4 regions of the Blautia sp. MCC283 genome follow, and region 4 is predicted to be linked to each of the others. Evidence: riboswitches for the same ligand, from Rfam matches in the RefSeq annotation. Region 4 holds a riboswitch; each other region holds the start of a gene.

Region 1 (5,355 bases), on a different contig from region 4:
TCCATTGCGGTCCGTTTTGAGGAAGAGGATAAGGAGAACGAATAATGGCAAGAGAAGCACTGATCGAAAGAAACACAAAAGAAACACAGATCCGTCTGCAGCTGAATATTGACGGAACAGGAAGTTCCGATATTGATACAGGTATTGGCTTTTTTGATCATATGCTGGACGGCTTTACGCGTCATGGACTGTATGATCTTACTTTGAGAGTACACGGTGACCTGAATGTGGATGATCATCATACTATTGAAGATACAGGTATTGTCCTTGGAAATGCGATCCGTGAGGCAGTTGGCGACAAAAAAGGAATCAAGCGTTATGGCAGCTGTATCCTTCCCATGGATGAAGTTCTGGTGCTTTGTGCGGTGGATCTTTCCGGAAGACCGTATCTTGGATGGGATGCGGAGTTTTCTACGGAGAAAATGGGAGATATGGCAACAGAGATGGTGAAGGAATTCTTTTATGCAGTGTCTTATTCCGCAGCAATGAATCTTCACATCAAAGTTCTTTCCGGAGGAAACAGCCATCATGTGGCAGAGGCTATGTTTAAGAGCTTTGCCAAAGCCCTTGATGCGGCAACACAGTACGATTCCCGGATCACAGACGTGCTTTCTACCAAGGGAAGCCTCTGATACATAAAGGAGACTACTTATGAACAAACAGTTGATCCCATGCCTTTATCTTCAGGCAGAAAAGGCAGTAACAGGATTTGGACAGAGAAATCTTTTCGGAGATGGAAATGTAGAGACACTTGCAAAATTTTACGGCGACAATGGAGCAGATGAGCTTCTGGTGTTTGACTTTTCTTCCGCAGATGCTGAGCATGACCGTGCGATCGGAAAGATCCGGGATATCTGCCAGGCATCCGAGATCCCGGTGATCGCAGCAGGAAACATCAAACGTATGGAAGACGTAAAAAAACTGATCTATGCAGGCTGTGCCAAGGTTGTATTAAATTTTTCAAAGAAAAGTAATATTGAGCTTCTTGAGGAAGTATCCAGACGTTTTGGAAAAGAACGTATGATGATCAGTATTTCTGATCTGAAGGAATTTACAGAAAATCAGGAGCTGATCGAAACTTATGCAGACAGTGTTCTGGCTCTGGATACAGTGGAAAATGAAATCGCACAGATTTCGCAGATTTCCATTGTTCTCCACACGGACGAAAGCAGTCAGGAAAAAGTTCTGGAGCTTTTAGGGGAAACCGCCGTGTCCGGACTTTGCGGTGCTTATGTGAGCAGCCTTGAAAATGATCTGCATACATTAAAAGAGACCTGCGAAAAAGCCGGAATTCCGGTGAATACCTATAAAAGCAATATTGCATGGTCCGATTTTAAATTAAACAGTGATGGAATGGTTCCAGTTATTGTCCAGGATTACCGGACAGATGAAGTGCTGATGCTGGCCTATATGAATGAACTGGCTTTTGATACTACACTGAAACTGGGAAAAATGACATACTGGAGCCGCAGCCGGAATGAACTCTGGACAAAAGGCCTGACATCCGGACATGTACAGTATGTAAAATCCCTTACCATTGACTGTGACAATGATACGATCCTTGCCAAGGTGGATCAGGTGGGGGCTGCCTGCCATACAGGAAACCGTACCTGTTTCTTCAAACCACTGATGAAGAAAGAGTACGATGATACCAATCCACTCCACGTATTCCAGAATGTGTACGATGTGATCACAGACCGGAAAGCGAATCCGAAGGAAGGTTCCTATACCAATTATCTTTTTGATAAGGGAATTGACAAGATCCTGAAAAAAGTCGGTGAAGAATGTACAGAGATCGTCATTGCCGCCAAAAATCCGGATAAAGAAGAGATCAAGTATGAGATCTCAGATTTTCTCTATCACATGATGGTACTGATGGTGGAAAAAGGTGTCAGCTGGGAAGAGATCACCAGAGAACTGGCAAAAAGATAGAATTAAAAAAAAGACATATACAATTTTGGTTAGGCATGGTATACTTATCGGAACAAAGTGCGGAAATATAAGAAAAAGGGAAAGGGAAACAGCCAATGATCAAAATTGATGACTGGGTGATCGAAAAAGGAGAAAAAGCACAAGGTAAGATTGAGATCACAGGATGCGGCATGGCGATGCCGGCGACTGTGATCTGCGGGGTGGAAGACGGACCGACGATCCTGATCACAGCAGGAGTACACAGCGCCGAGTATGTAGGAATACAGGCGGCGATGGAACTTGCGAAAGAATTTCAGCCGGAGGAACTGAAGGGAAATGTGATCATCATTCCGCTGGTCAATGTCAGTGGATTTGAACATCGTACCATGAGTATGGTCTATGAAGATGGTAAGAATCTGAACCGTGTTTTCCCGGGAGATCCTGAGGGGACAGCTGCAGACCGCATTGCCTATACCATGGTGACGAAACTTTTTTCCATAACGGATTATTATATTGATCTGCACAGCGGAGACGGATATGAGCAGCTTCATCCATATGTTTATTATGTAGGGGTTGTAGATGAAGAGACGGCAGAGAAGTCCTTACATATGGCAAGACATATCGGTGTCAAATATGTGGTCCGCTCTACAACTGCTACAGGTGGTGCCTATAATTATGCTTCTTCTCTTGGAATTCCAAGCATTCTCATCGAGAGGGGCGGACACAGTTACTGGACCTGGGAGGAAGTGGAACAGGACAAAAGAGACGTCCGTCATCTTGTGTTTCATCTTCAGGGGAAGAAATGTCACGGACTGAAACATTACCGTCAGATGCTTCTGGAAAATGTGGTATATGAATATGCACCATATACCGGATGCTGGTATCCATCCAAAAAGCCTGGAGAGTACTTCTTTAAAGGAGAAGACCTGGGTGAACTGAGAGATTACTACGGAAACCTGCTTTATACATCCATTGCAACAGAAAATGGAGTTGTACTTTATCAGACAGCCAGCCTGAATATTATTGAGGACGGACCGATGATCGCCTATGCAGCGATCACAGAGACGCTGACCTGATATTCGCAGAGCTTTTCCACCAAAAATTGTTTTATTCAATTCCTATAGAAACGATAAGAAAACCGGATTTTACCGTTTGTTGTTCTATTTGTAAAAACAAACGCGTAAAATCCGTATTTTTTTGACAAATCGGATAAACTCAGTTGTTAAATACCTAACGGGGTATATGTACAATTCAAACAGCTTTGACAAAATTGATAAATATTCTAAAAATACAACATTTTTCTATGGACAACAGCAATAGATTTATCATATAATAAATCCGTAATTTAACAGCATTTGCTGATTTTTACATCAGTCGTTGCAAGTTCCGAGAGGATTAATAGGGAAACCGGTGTAAATCCGGTACGATCCCGTCACTGTAATGGGGAATCCTCAGATAAAATACCACTGGCCGGGTGCGTGAGAAATAGGGCCGGGAAGGTGTCTGAGGGTGAGGAGCCTGAGTCAGGAGACCTGCTTGTAATTGTTTTAAGATGATTCTTACGGAAGATAGGAAGCAAGTTTTTTTGTGTGTGCCCGTATTTCGTCACGGGCTTTTTTCGTGCGTATTTCTAAAATTCCATGCATTTTCTGCATATAAAGAATCCCATTATAGTTATTATTATCTTATATAAGTTGAAACGGCTATGCTAAAAATCACATCAAATGAGGAAAGGAGTAAAACGTGACAAAGAAACAAGTAGGAAAAAGATTTCTCCAGATTATCATTGTATTATTTGGAATCAGCTTTTTCACATTTGGACTGACCTACCTGTCACCTGGTGATCCTGCGGAGATCATGTTGACAGAGTGTGGTAATCTTCCAACACCGGAACTTCTGGAACAGACAAGACATGATCTCGGCCTTGACCAGCCATTTCTTGTGCAGTATGGTTCCTGGCTGAAAGGTGTTGTAACAGGAGATATGGGACAGTCCTATTCTTTCAAAATGCCGGTAACGGATAAACTGGTATCCTGTTTCTGGCCGACGCTGAGGATGTCGTTGCTGGCACTTCTGATGATGGTCATTATTTCCATACCGCTTGGAATACTGGCCGCTGTATATCAGAACAAATTCCCGGATTATTTTGTAAGAGGAATTACCTTTGTGGGAGTATCTGTTCCAAGCTTCTGGCTGGGCCTGATCCTTCTCAGCATCTTTGGTGTTCAGCTTCGCTGGATCAATGTTGCCGGAGGCAGTACAGATTTTAAATCCATGATCCTTCCGGCGCTGACACTTGCACTTGCCATGTCTGCAAAGTATACCAGACAGGTAAGAAGTGCAGTACTGGAGGAACTTCACCAGGATTATGTCACAGGTGCAAGAATGCGTGGGATCAAGGAAAGCGTCATTCTCTGGAAACACGTTCTTCCTAATGTAATGCTTCCGCTGGTAACACTGCTGGGGCTTTCCCTTGGAAGTCTTCTGGGAGGTACTGCAGTTGTAGAGATCATTTACAACTGGCCTGGAATGGGAAATATGGCAGTAAAGGCAATTTCCTGTCGTGACTATCCTCTTGTACAGGGCTATGTACTCTGGATCGCGATCCTGTACATGTGCATCAACCTGCTTGTGGATCTGTCCTATACTTATCTCGATCCAAGACTTAAGGAGGATAGATAATTGAAAAAGGTATTACGAACATTCAAAGAAAATAAACAGTTCACTCTTTTCTTTATTCTGGGTCTCGTGGTGATCGGTGTTGCGATCTTTGCACCGCAGCTTTCTCCATATGATCCGTTGGATGCAGTTATGACCGAATCACTGCAGGAGCCAAGCTCCGCTCATCCGTTCGGAACGGATAAGCTTGGACGAGATCTTCTTTCCCGTGTTATCTTCGGAACAAGAACCTCTCTGATCATGACCTTATGTCTGGTTGCGGTGATCTTTGTGATCGGTACATTTTTAGGAGTTATCGCCGGATATTTCGGTGGTGTTGTGGATGCAGTGATCATGCGTATCGCGGATATGATGATCTCATTCCCCGGCCTTGTTCTGGCCATTGCCATTGCCGGTATGCTCGGACCGAATCTGGTCAATGCCGTTATCTCCATTGCGGCTGTAAGCTGGACAAAATATGCCCGCCTTGCAAGAAGTATGGTTTTGAAAGTCAAGAAGAGTCTTTACATAGAGGCAGCTGTGGTAAACGGAACAAAGACCTGGAAAATTCTTCTTGTACACGTTCTTCCCAACATGGTAACCCAGATGGTGGTAACTGCAGCGGCAGATATCGGAACCATGATGCTGGAACTGGCTTCCCTTTCATTCCTGGGATTTGGTGCAACCGCGCCGACACCGGAATGGGGACTGATGCTGAATGAAGGAAGGACCTACATGGCAAAAGCGCCATGGCTTATGATCTACCCTGGTATCGCTATCGTGATC
Region 2 (5,355 bases), on a different contig from region 4:
TCCGGAAAGAGTGGAAAAGGTACGGTCTGCAAACGCCTCCATCTGTACGGTTTTCAGCGCTTCATCCACGATCTGGTAATCTTTTGCATTGTCCCGTTCCAGAGTCTTTTTATGAGGCGCACGCCCCATAAGAACCACCTCGCGGACCGTAAAATCAAAATTATAATAATTGTGCTGTGCCACCACGGCCATTTTTTTCGCAGAGCTTCGAACACTCATGGAATGAAGCTCCTCGCCGTCCAGATACACGGCTCCTGCGTCTGGTTTCAGAATACGGTAAATGCATTTCAGCAAAGTGGATTTTCCGCTTCCGTTTGGTCCGATGATTCCTACCAGTTCCTTATCCTGGGATTCCATGGAGATTCCCTTCAGGATCTGTCTGGCGTGAAAGCCAACCTGAATATTTTCTGTGGTGATCTTCATTACCGGGCACCTCCGAATCCATAGGATTTCCGCACAAGCAGATAAATAAAGCAGGGAGCACCGATAATGGATACCAGCACACCGATGGGCATCTCGGAATTTTTAAGGATCACACGACATGCCGCATCGCACCAGATCAGAAACGATGCACCAAGAAGCGCACTTAAGGGGAGCAGTTTTCTGTGATCTGTTCCAAAAAGGATCCGGACCACATGAGGGATCACCAGTCCCACAAATCCGATTACACCGGCACAGTACACGGCAAATCCGATCATAACAGAAGCAACGATCAGATAAAAAGTCCGCAGTCTGTGCAGATCTGTTCCAAGGGTAATGGATACGTCATCTCCCAGAAGCATCAGATTCAGGTTCCGGTACTGCGTCCAGAAAACAGCCACGCACACCAGCGTGACCGGAAGCATTACACCCACTCTGGTCCAGCTTGCTCCGGCAAGACTTCCCATGCTCCACTTCATAACTTCTGTTGCCGCATTTTTGTCATTGGTAATATAAATGACAAAATTGGAAAAAGCAGAACAGACTGCGCTGACCGCCATTCCCGCAAGGATCAGTTTTGCGGAAGTTGCCTTTCCACCCATGTTTGCAATGGCGATCACCGCAAAAGAAGTGATCATCGCGCCAATGAAAGCTGTGATTCCCACAGAGTTTCCACCAAGAAAGCTTCCGATTCCAAGCATGATGGCCAGTGTGGCACCCAGAGATGCACCAGATGAGATACCCAGCACATACGGGTCTGCCAGCGGGTTCTGCACGATAGCCTGCATCACCACGCCGCACACGGAAAGAGCCATTCCAACTGCCAGAGCCAGAAGGACTCTAGGCAGCCGGATCAGCCACACAACATCATGAACTGCGCCTTCCGCATAGGCGGACAGACTTTTTATATGAAACAATTTATAAGCGATAACGCTGTATACATCCTTCAGTGACAGATCCGCATTTCCAAAAGTGATGGCTGCAAGTATGGAAAAAATAAGGAATCCTGCAAGTCCGATGAGAACTGCCACATACATGGATGTTCTGAGCACCTTATCTTTTTTTCTCTGTGAAGCTGTTTCTTTCACTGCATTTTCTCCGATCAGTCAAGATTTACGTCCGGATATAATCCCTTTGCAAAAGTTTCGATTCCGTCCTGGGTACGTGTTGCACTTGCATACATCTCACTGAGCATGATCGGGTAAACACGTCCGTTCTTTACTGCGTCAAGGCTCTTCAGGGACTCATCATCCTGGATCACTGCAAGCTGGCTGTTCTTAACAGTTTCCGGATCATCTCCTGCATATGGCATGTAAACCACAAAGATCACGTCAGGGTTGGCTGCGATGATATCCTCTTTTCCAACGGTGGAAGCATCCGGGTTTGCAAGAGTTGCGCCTAACTGTGTTACCATATCTCCGCCAAGGCTCTTTACGCCATAGTTTGTGATGTCATCTCCAAGAGGCTCCAATACCATTACGCTTGGTTTGTCTTTTACATCTGCAGTTGCAGTAAGAGTTTTGTCGATCACTGCTTTTGCATCATCAACGATAGCCTGTGCTTTGTCCTGTACATCGAAGATCTTTCCGATATTTAAGATATCTGTGAATTCATTTTCCAGTGTTCTGTCGCCGTCCGGACGAGTATTGGTGTTGTAGTAGGTGTTGCAGCCTTTGTCGATCCAGTCTGTTACATTTCCCAGATTCTTATCAGAGAAAAGAGAGCTCCAGGATAAGATCATGTCCGGCTCCAGCATTGTTACAGTTTCAAGGGATGGGGTAAATTCGTCAAGATAATTTGTTTTTGAGAATGCTTCTTTGAGATCTTCCGGAACTTCATTATCAAGACCTGCGGTAGCTACCAGGTGGTCTTCCAGACCAAGTGCGAGCATAGTCTCAATGCTTCCCTGATATACAGCAAGGACTTTTTCCGGTGCTTTTTCATAAGTGGTTTCGATTTCGTTTCCATCGTAATCATAGGTTGTGATGGTCAGAGGATATTCTGTCTTGGTTGCCTCTGCGGAAGAATCTTCGGTGTCTGCAGACTCTGTACTGTCTTCTGCTGCCGGCTGGTTGTCTTCCTTGATGGTCTCGGAGTCTGCTCTCTCTGCGGCATAAACAGCCGGAGTTGCTGATACGGTCATTGCCGCTGCCATTACCATTGCCATGATTCTTGTGGATACATACTTGTTTTTCATTTCATTTCCTCTCTTTTCGCCTGTTTTATCTCCTGTTGCCTATGGGTAACCGAAAAGATGGGGCTTCATAAAATCTGCACGGAACACTTTGTACGGAAGCTCCCACTTACATACTGTCAAGCAGGTTTCCTGACTTACAGACTCAGAAAAAACTCCGCAAAATAAAAACTGATACACCATTCATCTTTTAGCCGATCATGAATGATATATCAGAATTTTCTCCAGAATCTCTCTGACATCGGGATTTCGCCTTCTCACATGAGTTTCTGCAATGGCATGTGAAATCCCTTCTTCTGTATACAGTGGCCGCAACCGCTCAGGCTTTTTACCCGATTCCCTCTCACAGTATCCGGCAGCATATGTGCCGGTGATACTGTTCACTTCACAGCAATTCAATTACGCTGATACTGATTCTAACATACCGGTTTTCCAATTACAACCTTGAGGCCGGATTTTTACAGTTTTTTGCAGAAATAGTCTGCCCGGAGAGATCCCTCTCAGATCTTTTTCAGCTTGGCAAAACCGGCGAACATTTTTTTCACGCCGACTTTGTCAAAGTCTACCGTCACTTCGTAGTCTCTGCCGCCGTCTGCGATATTTTTTACGATACCGACTCCGAATTTCACATGACGGACCGTGTCTCCCTCACCATAGTCCAGGCTGTCCGCCTTCTTCACTGTGAAATCTTTTTTCTGCAGGGTGCTCTTTGCCTGGAAATTCATTTTCATCTGGGCATAGGCGCTTTTCGGAGATACGATATCATCTACTCTGGGCTTTTTCTCCTGAATGGTATGTCCAAGATCTACCAGCTCCCGTGGAATCTCCCTTACAAAACGTGACACACGGTTATACTGAGTCTCCCCACGGATCATCCGCTGTTTTGCACAGGTTAAAGTCAGTTCCTTCATGGCACGGGTGATCCCCACATAACAGAGCCTTCGCTCCTCCTCGATATCCGACGGATCACCGGACCAGATGGAAGCATATCCCGGAAAAACACCGTCCTCCATTCCCACGATAAATACATTTGGGAACTCCAGTCCCTTGGCACTGTGAAGAGTCATCAGCAGCACATAATCCTGATCCGGATCAACAGAATCGATATCTGCCACCAGTGCGATCTCCTCCAGAAATGCAGAAAGTGTTGCCGGCTGTCCGGCCTCCTCCATGGCTTCCTGGAAGGATTCTGTCTTGGAGATCAGCTCGTCGATATTTTCGATCCTCGCCTGAGCCTCCTCCGTTTTCTCTGCCTCCAGTTCCTTCACATAACCGGTAAGTTCAATGACCTCTTCCAGGGTTTCACGGACTGTATAGGCCTCTGCCTTACTTTTCAGTCCCTGGATAAAGGATACAAAATCATTGATCTTTCCTGCTGCCCTGCCAATGGACGGTACTTCCTCCACCACGCGGAGCGCATCGTAAAAGCTCAGGTTCATCATATCCGCATAGTCCTGGACACGGCCGATGCTGGTGAGTCCGATCCCTCTTTTTGGCACATTTAAGATCCTGCGCACAGCCAGATCATCACTGGCATTGTCAATGGTCTTCAGATAGCTTAACAGATCCTTAATCTCTTTGCGGGCATAAAAGTTCACGCCGCCGACAATCTTATAAGGAACATTTGCCAGGAGAAATTTCTCCTCAAAGAGACGGGACTGGGCATTGGTCCGATAAAGTACTGCACAGTCCTTGTACTGGAATTTCCCGTTGCGGCGCCCCTGGATGATCTCTCCTGCAACATACTCCGCTTCCTCAAATCCGTTGTTGAACTGACGGAAATGTACTTTATCGCCCTCTTCGTTCTCTGTCCAGAGGCGTTTTTCCTTACGCTCTGTGTTGTTGACGATCACCTCATTGGCTGCATTGAGGATGTTCTGGGTAGAACGGTAATTCTGTTCCAGGCGCACCACCTTAGCCTCAGGAAAAACCTTCTCAAAGCCTAAGATATTCCCGATATTTGCTCCACGAAAACGATAGATGGACTGATCATCATCACCAACCACACAGAGATTCTTGTATTTCTCGGCAAGAAGACTTACAAATTTAAACTGGGCAGTATTGGTATCCTGATACTCATCCACCATAATATATTTGAAACGTTCCTGATAATAGTCCAGGATATCCGGATTATGCTGAAAAAGCTCCACAGTCTTCACGATCAGGTCATCAAAATCCAGCGCATTGTTTCCCCGGAGGATAGACTGATATTCCTTATACATACCGGCAATCTTCCGTGCATCCGGATCGCCGCCCGCATTCAGCTCCATCTCTTCCGGTGTGATCAGTTCATCCTTGGCATGGGAAATCTCAGCAAGAACAGCGCGTTCCTTGTAGATCTTGGTATTGATATCAAACTTCCGGAAGATTTCCTTCATGACTGTTTTCTGGTCGTCGGCATCATAGATGGTAAAATTACTGCCAAAGCCCAGCACCTCAATATGTCTGCGCAGGATCCTCACGCAGGCGGAATGGAAGGTGGAGACCCATACGCTCTCCGCACCCATTCCCGCAATTTTATTCACACGTTCCCGCATCTCACTGGCGGCCTTGTTAGTAAAGGTGATCGCCAGGATATTCCATGGGTTTACACCCTTTTCTTCCATTAAATAGGCGATCCTGTGGGTCAGCACTCTTGTTTTTCCGGAACCGGCTCCTGCGAGGATCAGAAGTGGTCCCTCTGTATGTACGGCAGCTTCCCGCTGCATAGGATTCAATGTGTCCAAAGCATCATGTATACT
Region 3 (5,355 bases), on a different contig from region 4:
ATCATCTCCGTCCGGATCCTGAAAGATCTCACTGAGAGAGACGTTCCAGTAACCTTCGGTTTCGTAAGTTTCACTTTCCGGGATGTCTTCCTGACGTTTGGGAAGATGATTCTCGGAATCGTTTTCGGCGATATCCGTGTCTTTTTTATCGGTATCTTCAGCGGCAGGATCTTCATCTCCGATGTTCTCACCACCAGATTCTCCGGTATTGTCCTCTTCGTTACCGGTGTTCTCACCAGCTTCATTGCCGGAATCTTTCCCGTCATCAGCCGCATTTCCACTGTCTTCACTTCCGGAATTTTCGCCGTCCGGATCCGCATCTTTTTCGTTCCCCGAATTTTCTGCGGTATCACCTGATGTATGATCTGCAGCCGGATCTTCTTTATCCAATGCTGCCGGATCCTTCTGCTCTCCGTCCTTTTTCCCATCTGTAGCATCCGATCCACTATGGTCTTCAGCGGACGGATCTAACACCTGAAGACAGACAGTCTTACTTTCTACGTAAGCGTTTTCGTCTGTTTCTTCTGAATTCCAGATCCGGACTTTGTAGTAGAAGGTTCCGGCTGTATCTGTAGCCGGTGTATACTCCTGTGTATCTTCATACTCCGGCTGGCTGTTTTCCCCCTGCTGTTCCCCGGTCTGTTCTTCTTTTGTCTTTTCCTGGCTGTCGGACTTTTCTATTTTGTAAAAATTCTCGTTGTCATCACTTTTCAGCCACAGATATTTCAGCTTGCCGGATTCTTCCGTCTGAACCTTTAAAGGCTCTGCCTTTTCATTGAGATCATATGTAATGGTCTCCTCCGACAGGTCCTCCGTGATCACCGGCAATTTTTTTTCTGCTGTGTCAGAAGCTTCTGATCCAAACGATCCGAAATCGGAACTTTCGTCTGTTTCTGCCGCCATAATTGAAACAGGAGCTCCCGGCTGCCCCACAAGAGCAGCCGTCAGCATCAGTGCCAGAAATTTTTTTCTCTGCATATCTTTTACTCCCTTTGCTGTCACTCACCGTTATATTCCGCACCGACATCCGCGCCAAGACCATTGCAGGTAAAGCACCACACAATGTCGTCTCCGTCCTCCAGTGTGTACTTGGAACATCCGTAATTCGGGAACCATCCGTTTACTTTATACATCCATCCGGACTGTGCTCCACAGTCAAATTCATACAGGTTGTTGATTCCCTGAATATAGTAACTGTCATACATAGGCGTCCAGGAATATTCCAGCTGGATTCCGGCGTACTCACAAACTCTCTGAAGTACTTCAAAAACGGTTTCTCCCTCTGTAAACTCTACGGTACTGGTATCCAGGATCACTCCGTTTGCCGGCACATAAGCTTCTTTTCCGGCTGTCAGATTGTCCATATTATTAAGGATGGTATCGCAGAGGATCGTGATGGTACACTGCTTAGTATCCTGAGAATCCCCGTCACCGGAACCATCATCAGAACTGCCGTCATCGGATACATCTCCATCACTGCCTGCGGTGTCTTCTCCGGAAGAATCCGTCTCATCCTGAGAAGCATCCGGTGTGTATTCCTGTGTTGTGTTCTCTCCGCTGCCTGCAGTGTCTGCGGTATTTCCGTCTGTTGTATCGGAATTCTGTTTCGCAGATCCATCTGCAGACTTTTTATCATCCGATTTTTCTGAAGTCTTCGGAATCTTGTTTGTAGAATTTAAACTCTTCTCAAGAGCTGCTTTCTTCTCTGCGGCTCTGTCATCCAGAACTTTCTGAAGTTCCTCCGGTGTAAAACATAAACTGTCTTTATCTGCGCATCCCAGCAGCTGCTGGATCATATATTCATTTAATGCTCCTGCTGAGATCTTACTTGTTTCTACTTTCCAGCTTCCGTCCTCACTTTTTGTCATCTGAGCACTTTCGCCGGCTGTTACGGTTGTGGTTTTTCCGTCCGCTCCGGCCAGTTCCACTTCATCCTTAAATACATACACAGCGCCGCTTCCGGACTGTGCGCTTACGGAAAAGACTCCTGTCTCAAAGGTAAGCGTATTTTCATCAAGAGCGATCTCTGCTTTTCCCACAGAATCCGTAAGATCCGCAAAAACCTCTCCCTGATCCGCAGTAAGTTTCAAATTGTTTTTTTCTACGGATTCCGCAGTAAGTTTCGTATTTGCGTTAAGTGAAAGTGTATTGTTTTCTCCGGCTGAAAGCTCCGCTGTGGTTCCGTTCTTCGTCTCAAGAATATCTCCGGCTCTCAATGCCACATTTTTTTCCAGGCCGTAGCCCACACCGTTTCTCTGAATATTGGCCACACCTTTTACGTTCTTTGTCATAAGAACGCTGTCCGATCCTTTATCAAACCATCCTTTCAGATTTCCCACTGCCATCACTCCGCATCCGGCAATGACCAGGATCAGTACTACCATGATCACATTAAACAGCGTCTTTTTCCTCTTACTTTCCATTCTTCCTCCTTTTCTCTGCACAAAAAAAGCAACAAAAAAGGTAACGGAAAATAATCCCTCTTTTCCAAGGGGATTCCATTACCTGATAGATGTTCCTATGCGCAAACCAATGCTTCTACCTTACATGAAAGAAAAACCGCCCGCCGACTGTACGGCATCGCACTTACATGTACAGGAATCACACCTGTTTGCACGTCTTTCTTTTCTATGAAATTTTATACTGAAATTATAGTTTATTTCCTCTTGTCTGTCAAACGAAAACCCGGAAAACAATTGTATCTGTCCTTTTTCTGTGATATAATAATCAGACACCCAAAAATATTAAATATAGACGTTTTCAAGTTCCGGTTTTTTCCTGCAGAAAACCGGATTAAAAGGGAATAAGGTGAGAATCCTCAACAGACGTGCTACTGTATTTGCTTAGTTTATCCGTGAACCATTGTACTTTATCGTATGAGAAGGGGATAAACGTGACTGCATAAGTCAGGAGATCTGCTTGGAAATACTGCCGGCTATTACACGTATGATAAATAAATGGAGAATTCTTTTTTGACATCGTATCTGCCTGTGATGCGGTGTCTTTTTTTATGTTAAAGGAGACTTTTTTATGTCAGGTACTTATTACAGATCCAGTCGTGTCATTTCCAAAAACAACGCAAGAAACTATCTTTCCTCAAATGTAAAGATCCCTGCGCCAATTGAATATATCGCGTCGGAAGCTTTTCAGAAAAAGACCAAGATCTCCTCTGTCTGTTTTCCGGACACGCTTAAAAATATCGGCGCCAGAACCTTTCAGGGCTGCACTCTTCTGAAAGAAGTATTGCTTCCCACCCAGGTGGAAAATATGGGATCCAACGTATTTTCTCAATGTAATTCCCTGAAAAAAGTCATTCTTCCTCAGGCACTTTCTTCTATCCCGAGAGCCGCCTTTCAGGAGAACCGAAAGCTTGGATGTGTGATCTTTCCCCATGATTCACAGATTTCCCGGATCCGCTCCGAAGCTTTTTCACAGTGTACCTCCCTGGAATCCCTTCAGCTGTCTTCCGCACTTACCCTCATCGAGGACCGTGCTTTTTACCGCTGTAAAAATCTCCGTTCCGTGGATTTCCCGGAAGGTCTGAAACGTATCGGAAAAGAGGCTTTTTATTTTTGTGCCATAGAAGAACTTCATCTTCCCCAGTCCCTGGAATTTTTGGACGAAAGCGCATTTTTTAAGTGTATGAATCTTACTTATGTCTGTCTTCCCACAAATATCCATTATATCGGCAAATGGGTATTCCACGGATGTAACCGTATGAAATATCTGGAGATCCGACACGATCCCGATTTTATCGGGCCATGGATCATCAACCGTGCCTGTACCATCCGGTGTTATAAAGGTTCCAAAGTAGATGAGTATTGTAAGGAATTTGATTTTAAAGTTGAATATTTATGATCAAATGATCAAAAGCGGCATTTTTTCACATTTCATTCTGTGAAAAAATGCCGCTTTTATTTTTCAGGGGATAACAGCTTTATTTAACTGTTACCTTGCATGTTACTTTTTTGCTTCCGCTCTTTACGGTGATCACTGCTGTTCCTGCTTTTTTTGCTGTGATCACACCTGTGCTGCTTACGGTTGCCACGTTCTTATTGGAAGAAGTGTAAGTAATCTTCTCACCGGATGTGAACGGTGTACGTACCGGTTTCAGGGTTGTCTTTGCTCCTTTTTTCAGAGTAAGGGCAGATTTTACACCTGTGATCTTTGTTGTTTTTACTGTAGATTTCTGAACAGTTACTGTGATATAAGCTTTCTTTCCGCTCTTTAAGGTTACGGAAACTTTTGCTGTACCAGCTGTTTTTCCGGCTTTGATCACACCTTTGCTGCTTACAGTTACGATTTTTTTGTTGGTAGTTCCCCATGCCTTTACAGCATCACCGTTGGCAAGTCCTGTTACTTTCACTCTGGATGTGGACTGATTTACTTTCAGAGTGATCTTTGTTGCGTTCAGTTTCAGGGTTGGAGTCAGTTTTTTGCCGTAAGGTCTGGTTGTCTTTGTTTTATAACCGCATTTGGAGCAGACTTTTGTCTGTACTGCCGGTTTGAATACGGTTGCTTTTGTTGTTGTTTTCCAGGTGTAAGTATGTCTTGTCTTCGGGATACTTACTGTCTTTGTTGCGCCGCAGACTGTACAGGTATATGTTTTCACACCTGCTGTTGTACAGGTAGCTGCTTTTGTTACTTTACCTTTGTCATAGGTATGTGCTGCATATCCGTTCTTTCTCTCATTGCTGGAGATGTTGCACCAGGAATTTTCGTTTTTGGAATTTGCACATTCATGCCAGTGGGCGTTTTTGTCAAATGTCCATGCTGTCTCCCAGACATGATTCTCTTCTTCCGGATAGTAGTCTGTGTAATGAAGAACGATCTGGTCATTGTTCTTTACTTCCTGCTCGGAAACTCCAAGATCCGGATAAGAGCCGTTTAATGTATACATCCATCCGCTGTATTTTCCGTTTGTAAACTCGCCAAGTGTAACATCACCTTTTGTGATGGACGCAATGTAGTTTCCGGATGGATTCTCGCATGTCATGTTGTTGGCAAGTAATGCTGCGTCAATGACATCTTTTGCCGTAGAGCCTTCTACAACGGTATACTCACTCTGCTCCAGCCAGGTCTCCAGATTTCCTGCATAGTAGGTATGATACTGATGATCTTTATCACTGTCGTGAACCTGGTCACCTAAGATCGTAAGGGAAACTTTGATCTTCGGCACTACCAGTTTGGTAAGCTTATCTGCATCTGCACCGAGAGGATCATCGGTACGGTTATGCTGTGCTTTCGTTGCACCGGAAATACTTGGTCTTCCGTTTTCTGAATTGTAATAAGTTACGCCTTCCACAGGTGTGGGATTTGCATAATTTGTATCAACGAAATCGATCGCTCCGATTC
Region 4 (5,355 bases):
TTCTGAATCTTCTGGTGCTTCCAAGTGTGGGCTTTGTGCTGATGGGAGGAATGGCGGCACTGTTGCTTGGAATTTTCAGTATTTCTGCTGCAAAACTGGTAATTTTGCCGGCAAGAGGATTGCTGCTTTTTTATGAATATCTATGTAGCCTTGCAGGAAAATTAAGGTGGAGCACCTGGATCGGAGGGGAACCGGAAATCTGGCAGATTCTGGTATATTATGTTTTTTTGATTACAATCCTGTTTATGGGACAGTATATAAAAGAACCGATGAGGCGGGAACAGGAAGCGGGTATGAAATCAGAGTTATCCAGCCGGGATAAAAGAATCCCGGGAAAGATCCAAAGGAAACTCCGGACAGTCCGGGCAGCAGCCGGCGCATTGATGATAACAGGAATTCTGATCCTCGGGTTTCATCCGGCAGGAGACCTGAAAGTGACCTGCCTGGATGTGGGGCAGGGAGATGGCATCCTTGTAGAGACTCCGGATAATCACCATTTTCTTATTGACGGAGGAAGCAGCAGCCAGTCGGACCTTGGAAGATACTGCCTTCTGCCGGCTCTGAAAAGTCAGGGGATTTCTTATTTGGACGGGCTTTTTATTTCCCATACAGACAAGGATCATATCAGCGGGGCGAAGGAACTTCTGGAATATATGGGAAATGGACTCACGACCATCCGGGCAGGATATCTGGTGCTTCCTTCATGGGCGGAAAAGCCGGAGGCCTGGGAGGAACTCTCGGATGCGGCACAAAAAGCCGGAATAAAAATTGTGACAGGAAAAAAGGGAGATGAGCTGCATTGTGGTCTGGTATCTTTTTCCATCTTGTGGCCGGAGAAAAACGCCACAGGAAAAGATGTGAATGAGGAGGCAATGGTGATGGAACTCTCGTTTGGAGAATTTCAGATGCTTTTTACCGGGGATATCGGAGCAGACACGGAGAAAAAGCTTCTGGCGTCCGGGATATTAAAGGATGTGGACTGTCTGAAAGTGGGACATCATGGTTCCCGTTATTCTACCACGGAAGCGTTTCTTGAAAAAATAAAGCCGGAACTGGCGATCATTTCCTGTTCTTCCACCAACACTTACGGGCATCCGTCGCCGGAAACCGTAGAGCGTCTGGAAGCGGCCGGAAGCCAGGTGGAATATACCATGGAAAGCGGTGCCATTACTGTGGAAACAGATGGGAAAAAGCTTAAGATCCACAGGTTCCGGAAGGACTGAAAAATTTTTTTCAAAACCGAAAAAACAGGTGACTTTTACAAACACTTGTTGTAGAATAGACAGGGTTTGTGCGAAAACGAAACATTGAAAACAGGCAACACAAGATAAGGAGTTTTTATTTATGAAATATGACGTACTGATCGTAGGAGCAGGTCCTGGAGGAATCTTTGCAGCCTATGAGCTGATGAATAATGATCCGGAGAAAAAGATCGCGGTTTTTGAAGCCGGCCATCCTCTGGAAAAAAGAAAATGTCCTATTGACGGAAAGAAAGTAAAATCTTGTATCCACTGTAAAACATGTGCGATCATGAAAGGATTTGGCGGTGCAGGCGCTTTCTCCGATGGAAAATATAATATCACCAATCAGTTTGGCGGAACGCTGTATCAGCATATTGGCAAGGATACAGCCACAGAACTGATGGAATATGTAGATAAACTGAATCTGATGCATGGTGGAGAGGGAACCAAGCTTTATTCCACCACAAACAGTGAGATCCGTAAGCTTTGTCTTCAGAACGGCCTGCATCTTCTGGATGCATCTGTCCGCCACCTGGGAACGGATATCAACTATGTAGTACTTCAGAATCTCTATGACAAGATGAAAGCCCATGTAGATTTCTATTTTGACGCGTCCGTTGACAAAGTGGAGAAAACAGAAGACGGCTATGCAGTTGTTGTAGGTGATGAGCGTTACGAGGGAACTTACTGCATCATCTCCGCGGGACGAAGCGGAAGTAAATGGATGGAGACTGTATGTACAGATCTTAAGATCCCCACACTTTCCAACCGTGTGGATATCGGTGTCCGTGTGGAGCTTCCGGCAGAGGTGTTCAGCCGTCTGACCGATGAGCTTTACGAGAGCAAGATCGTTTACAGAACCGAGAAGTTTGAGGATATGGTCCGTACTTTCTGTATGAACCCGAGAGGTGTTGTGGTTAATGAGAACACCAATGGAATCATCACAGTAAACGGCCACAGCTATGAAGATCCTGCAAAACACACCAACAATACAAATTTTGCGCTTCTGGTATCCAAACATTTCTCAGAGCCGTTCCATGACAGCAACGGATATGGTGAGAGCATCGCAAGACTTTCCAACATGCTTGGCGGTGGTGTTATGGTACAGCGTTTCGGAGATCTGATCCGTGGAAGACGAAGCACAAAAGCACGTATTGAGGAGAGCTTCGTAACACCGACTCTTTCCGCAACACCGGGAGACTTAAGCCTTGTTATGCCGAAGCGTATCCTGGATGGAATCATCGAGATGATCTATGCTCTGGATAAGATCGCACCTGGAACAGCAGATGACGATACTCTGCTTTATGGTGTTGAGGTTAAATTCTACAACATGGAAGTTGAGATCGATGAGAATCTGGAAACCTGCCACAAAGGTCTCTTTGTTATCGGAGACTGCAGCGGTGTGACACATTCTCTTTCCCATGCATCCGCCAGCGGTATCTATGTAGCCAGATACCTTGAGCAGGAGTACTTCAGTAAATAATATGAGCGGCCCTTTTCTGCTGTCACAGTGATGGCGGAAAGGGGCTGCTTTTATGTTGTAGGAAATCACTGTACCATAAATAAAAAACATAAATCATATAAAACCATGCATAATGTGCATGAATATTGAAAGGAGTATGTTGAAAATAACTGACAGATGCAGGGGAAGCACCATGATTCGTCCGACAGCAATCTTGACAATTTTGTGATTTTGTGGTAAAAGAATAAGTAACCAGGTAAAATCGAATATGTACAAATGTTATGGCAATAAGGTTGCGTCCAGTCGGATGTGCAAAAGAGAATCCGGTGAGAATCCGGAACGATACCGTCACTGTGAACGGGGAGCTGTTTTTAAATACCACTGGGAAACCGGGAAGGGAAAGCAGTGTGGAACCAAGTCAGGAGAACTGCCTTATTGTGAGATCCAGGATTCGCGGTCTACGAATCTGTATTCTCAATAACAATACAGAACTTCTTTTTATGTGTATTGCGAGAGAATCGTGTGTGAGCAGGCGGCCGCAGAAAGCAGCCGTTTTTTTGTACATATCAGTATTCTGGAAATACATGAAAAGAGGACGATAAGAAATGAAAAGAAAAACAATGTTAGCTCTGATGCTCGCAGTTTCCATGACATGCTCTATGGGTGCAGCTACAACAGCAATGGCAGCAGATGATTCCGCTACAGAAGAGAGCGCAGATGAGAGTACTGAGGCAGCTGATACCACAGAGGCTTCTGATGAAGACCAGAAAGCAGCTGACAATGTAGCAGCTCTGATCGACAAGATCTATGTTCAGGAGAGAACTGACACAACAGATGAGGACTGCAAGGCAGCTAAAGAAGCATGGGATGCTCTGACAGACGCTCAGAAAGAACTGGTAGAGGGCGAGAACGCTGATCCGGATTACTTCGGACGTGACACAGGAGACGCTTCCAAAGACGATCCACGTAACCAGGATGAGATCGGTGAGAACGAGCTTCTGGTAGTAAGCTTTGGTACTTCCTTCAATGACAGCCGTGCAGAGGATGTCAAAGGAATCGAGGATGCTCTTGCAGAAGCTTATCCGGACTGGTCTGTAAGAAGAGCATTTACAGCACAGATCATCATCAACCATGTAGAGGCAAGAGATGATGAAGTGATCGATAACATGCAGCAGGCTCTTGACCGTGCAGTAGAGAATGGTGTTAAGAATCTGGTTGTACAGCCTACTCATCTGATGCATGGTGCTGAGTACGATGAGATGACAGAAGCGATCAATGGCTATAAAGATAAATTCGAGTCTGTAGCTATCGCAGAGCCAATGCTCGGTGAGGTTGGAGACGATGCAACCGTGATCAACGATGACAAGAAAGCCGTTGCTCAGGCAATCACAGATGAGGCTTGCAAAGAAGCCGGATTTGACAGCATGGATGCAGCAGCTGAGGCTGGCACAGCATTCGTATTCATGGGACATGGAACATCTCATACAGCTAACATTACATACGATCAGATGCAGACACAGATGGAAAACCTTGGATTCAAGAACGCATTCATCGGTACTGTAGAGGGTAAACCGGAAGATACAGCCTGCGACAAGGTTATCGAGAAGGTAAAAGAGGCAGGATACAAGAACGTTGTTCTTCGTCCGCTGATGGTTGTTGCCGGAGACCATGCAAACAACGATATGGCCGGTGATGATGAGGATTCCTGGAAGAGCCAGTTTGTAGCATCCGGAAACTTCGAGAATGTTGATACACAGATCGCAGGTCTTGGACGTATCGAGGCTGTTGAGCAGCTTTATGTAGATCATACAAAAGCAGCTATCGACTCCATCGGAAGCACAGATGAGTCCGCAGATTCTGACGCAGCAGCAGATACAGAGGCTGATTCCGCTGAGGATTCCGCAGAATAATAAATATGAAACGATCTGAGTGAGCTCAGATACCTATAAGAAATCCATGTAACTGCCCGGAAAGATCAGGAAGACTGTCTTCCGGGCAGATTGCTGTATCTATGGAAGGGAGAAGATTATTATGAAAAAACGTTATGTAAACTTAATCCTTGCAATGGTAAGTGCATCAGCTATGGCCCTTGGCTCTGTGCCTGCGATGGCTGCAACAGATTCCGCAAAAACCGAATCTGCCAAAAACGATTCCAAAGAGGATGCGGAAGCTTCCAATGAGAAAGAGGCAGATGCAGCCAAGACAGATACCCTGGAAGATGGTGTTTATACAGCAGAGTTTGACACAGACAGCAGTATGTTCCATGTAAATGAGGCCAATGACGAAAAAGGAGAGCTTACGGTCAAAGATGGCAAGATGACCATCCATGTAAGCCTGGTTTCCAAGAAGATCGTAAATCTGTTTGCAGGAACTGCAGAAGATGCACAGAAGGATGGCGCCGAGATCATTGAACCTACCACAGATACAGTAAAATACAGCGACGGTTATACAGAGGAAGTTTACGGGTTTGATATCCCGGTACCTGCCATTGATGAGGAATTTGATGTGGCACTTCTGGGAGAAAAAGGTAAATGGTATGACCATAAAGTCAGCGTCAAAGATCCTGTAAAGACAGGTGATGTGGAAGAAACAACTGATGATACAGACAAAAAAGAAGACTCCTCCGACAAGGAGACTGCAGAAAAAGCAGAT

What was found. A riboswitch is a leader RNA that binds a small molecule or an ion and turns the genes downstream of it on or off. The one in region 4 is predicted to bind cobalamin.
Region 1: linked by a shared signal. The riboswitch ahead of nikB (nickel ABC transporter permease) and the one ahead of GPK81_RS01105 (sirohydrochlorin cobaltochelatase) in region 4 are both predicted to bind cobalamin.
Region 2: linked by a shared signal. The riboswitch ahead of GPK81_RS12990 (ABC transporter substrate-binding protein) and the one ahead of GPK81_RS01105 (sirohydrochlorin cobaltochelatase) in region 4 are both predicted to bind cobalamin.
Region 3: linked by a shared signal. The riboswitch ahead of GPK81_RS01415 (leucine-rich repeat domain-containing protein) and the one ahead of GPK81_RS01105 (sirohydrochlorin cobaltochelatase) in region 4 are both predicted to bind cobalamin.

Annotation. Positions count from the first base shown of each region.
Region 1 is NZ_WQQB01000028.1:39,303-44,657, reverse strand. It holds gene hisD (histidinol dehydrogenase) at 1-45, shown strand, start outside; gene hisB (imidazoleglycerol-phosphate dehydratase HisB) at 45-632, shown strand; gene hisIE (bifunctional phosphoribosyl-AMP cyclohydrolase/phosphoribosyl-ATP diphosphatase HisIE) at 652-1,932, shown strand; gene GPK81_RS09620 (M14 family metallopeptidase) at 2,028-2,987, shown strand; cobalamin riboswitch at 3,276-3,465, shown strand; gene nikB (nickel ABC transporter permease) at 3,655-4,593, shown strand; gene nikC (nickel transporter permease) at 4,594-5,355, shown strand, end outside.
Region 2 is NZ_WQQB01000045.1:73,227-78,581, forward strand. It holds gene GPK81_RS12980 (ABC transporter ATP-binding protein) at 1-423, opposite strand, end outside; gene GPK81_RS12985 (FecCD family ABC transporter permease) at 423-1,508, opposite strand; gene GPK81_RS12990 (ABC transporter substrate-binding protein) at 1,523-2,617, opposite strand; cobalamin riboswitch at 2,724-3,013, opposite strand; gene pcrA (DNA helicase PcrA) at 3,115-5,355, opposite strand, start outside.
Region 3 is NZ_WQQB01000005.1:6,908-12,262, forward strand. It holds gene GPK81_RS01405 (prenyltransferase/squalene oxidase repeat-containing protein) at 1-978, opposite strand, end outside; gene GPK81_RS17815 (DUF4430 domain-containing protein) at 999-2,423, opposite strand; cobalamin riboswitch at 2,746-2,937, shown strand; gene GPK81_RS01415 (leucine-rich repeat domain-containing protein) at 3,031-3,858, shown strand; gene GPK81_RS01420 (DUF4430 domain-containing protein) at 3,938-5,355, opposite strand, start outside.
Region 4 is NZ_WQQB01000004.1:43,028-48,382, forward strand. It holds gene GPK81_RS01095 (DNA internalization-related competence protein ComEC/Rec2) at 1-1,223, shown strand, start outside; gene GPK81_RS01100 (NAD(P)/FAD-dependent oxidoreductase) at 1,345-2,724, shown strand; cobalamin riboswitch at 2,977-3,152, shown strand; gene GPK81_RS01105 (sirohydrochlorin cobaltochelatase) at 3,309-4,613, shown strand; gene GPK81_RS01110 (hypothetical protein) at 4,735-5,355, shown strand, end outside.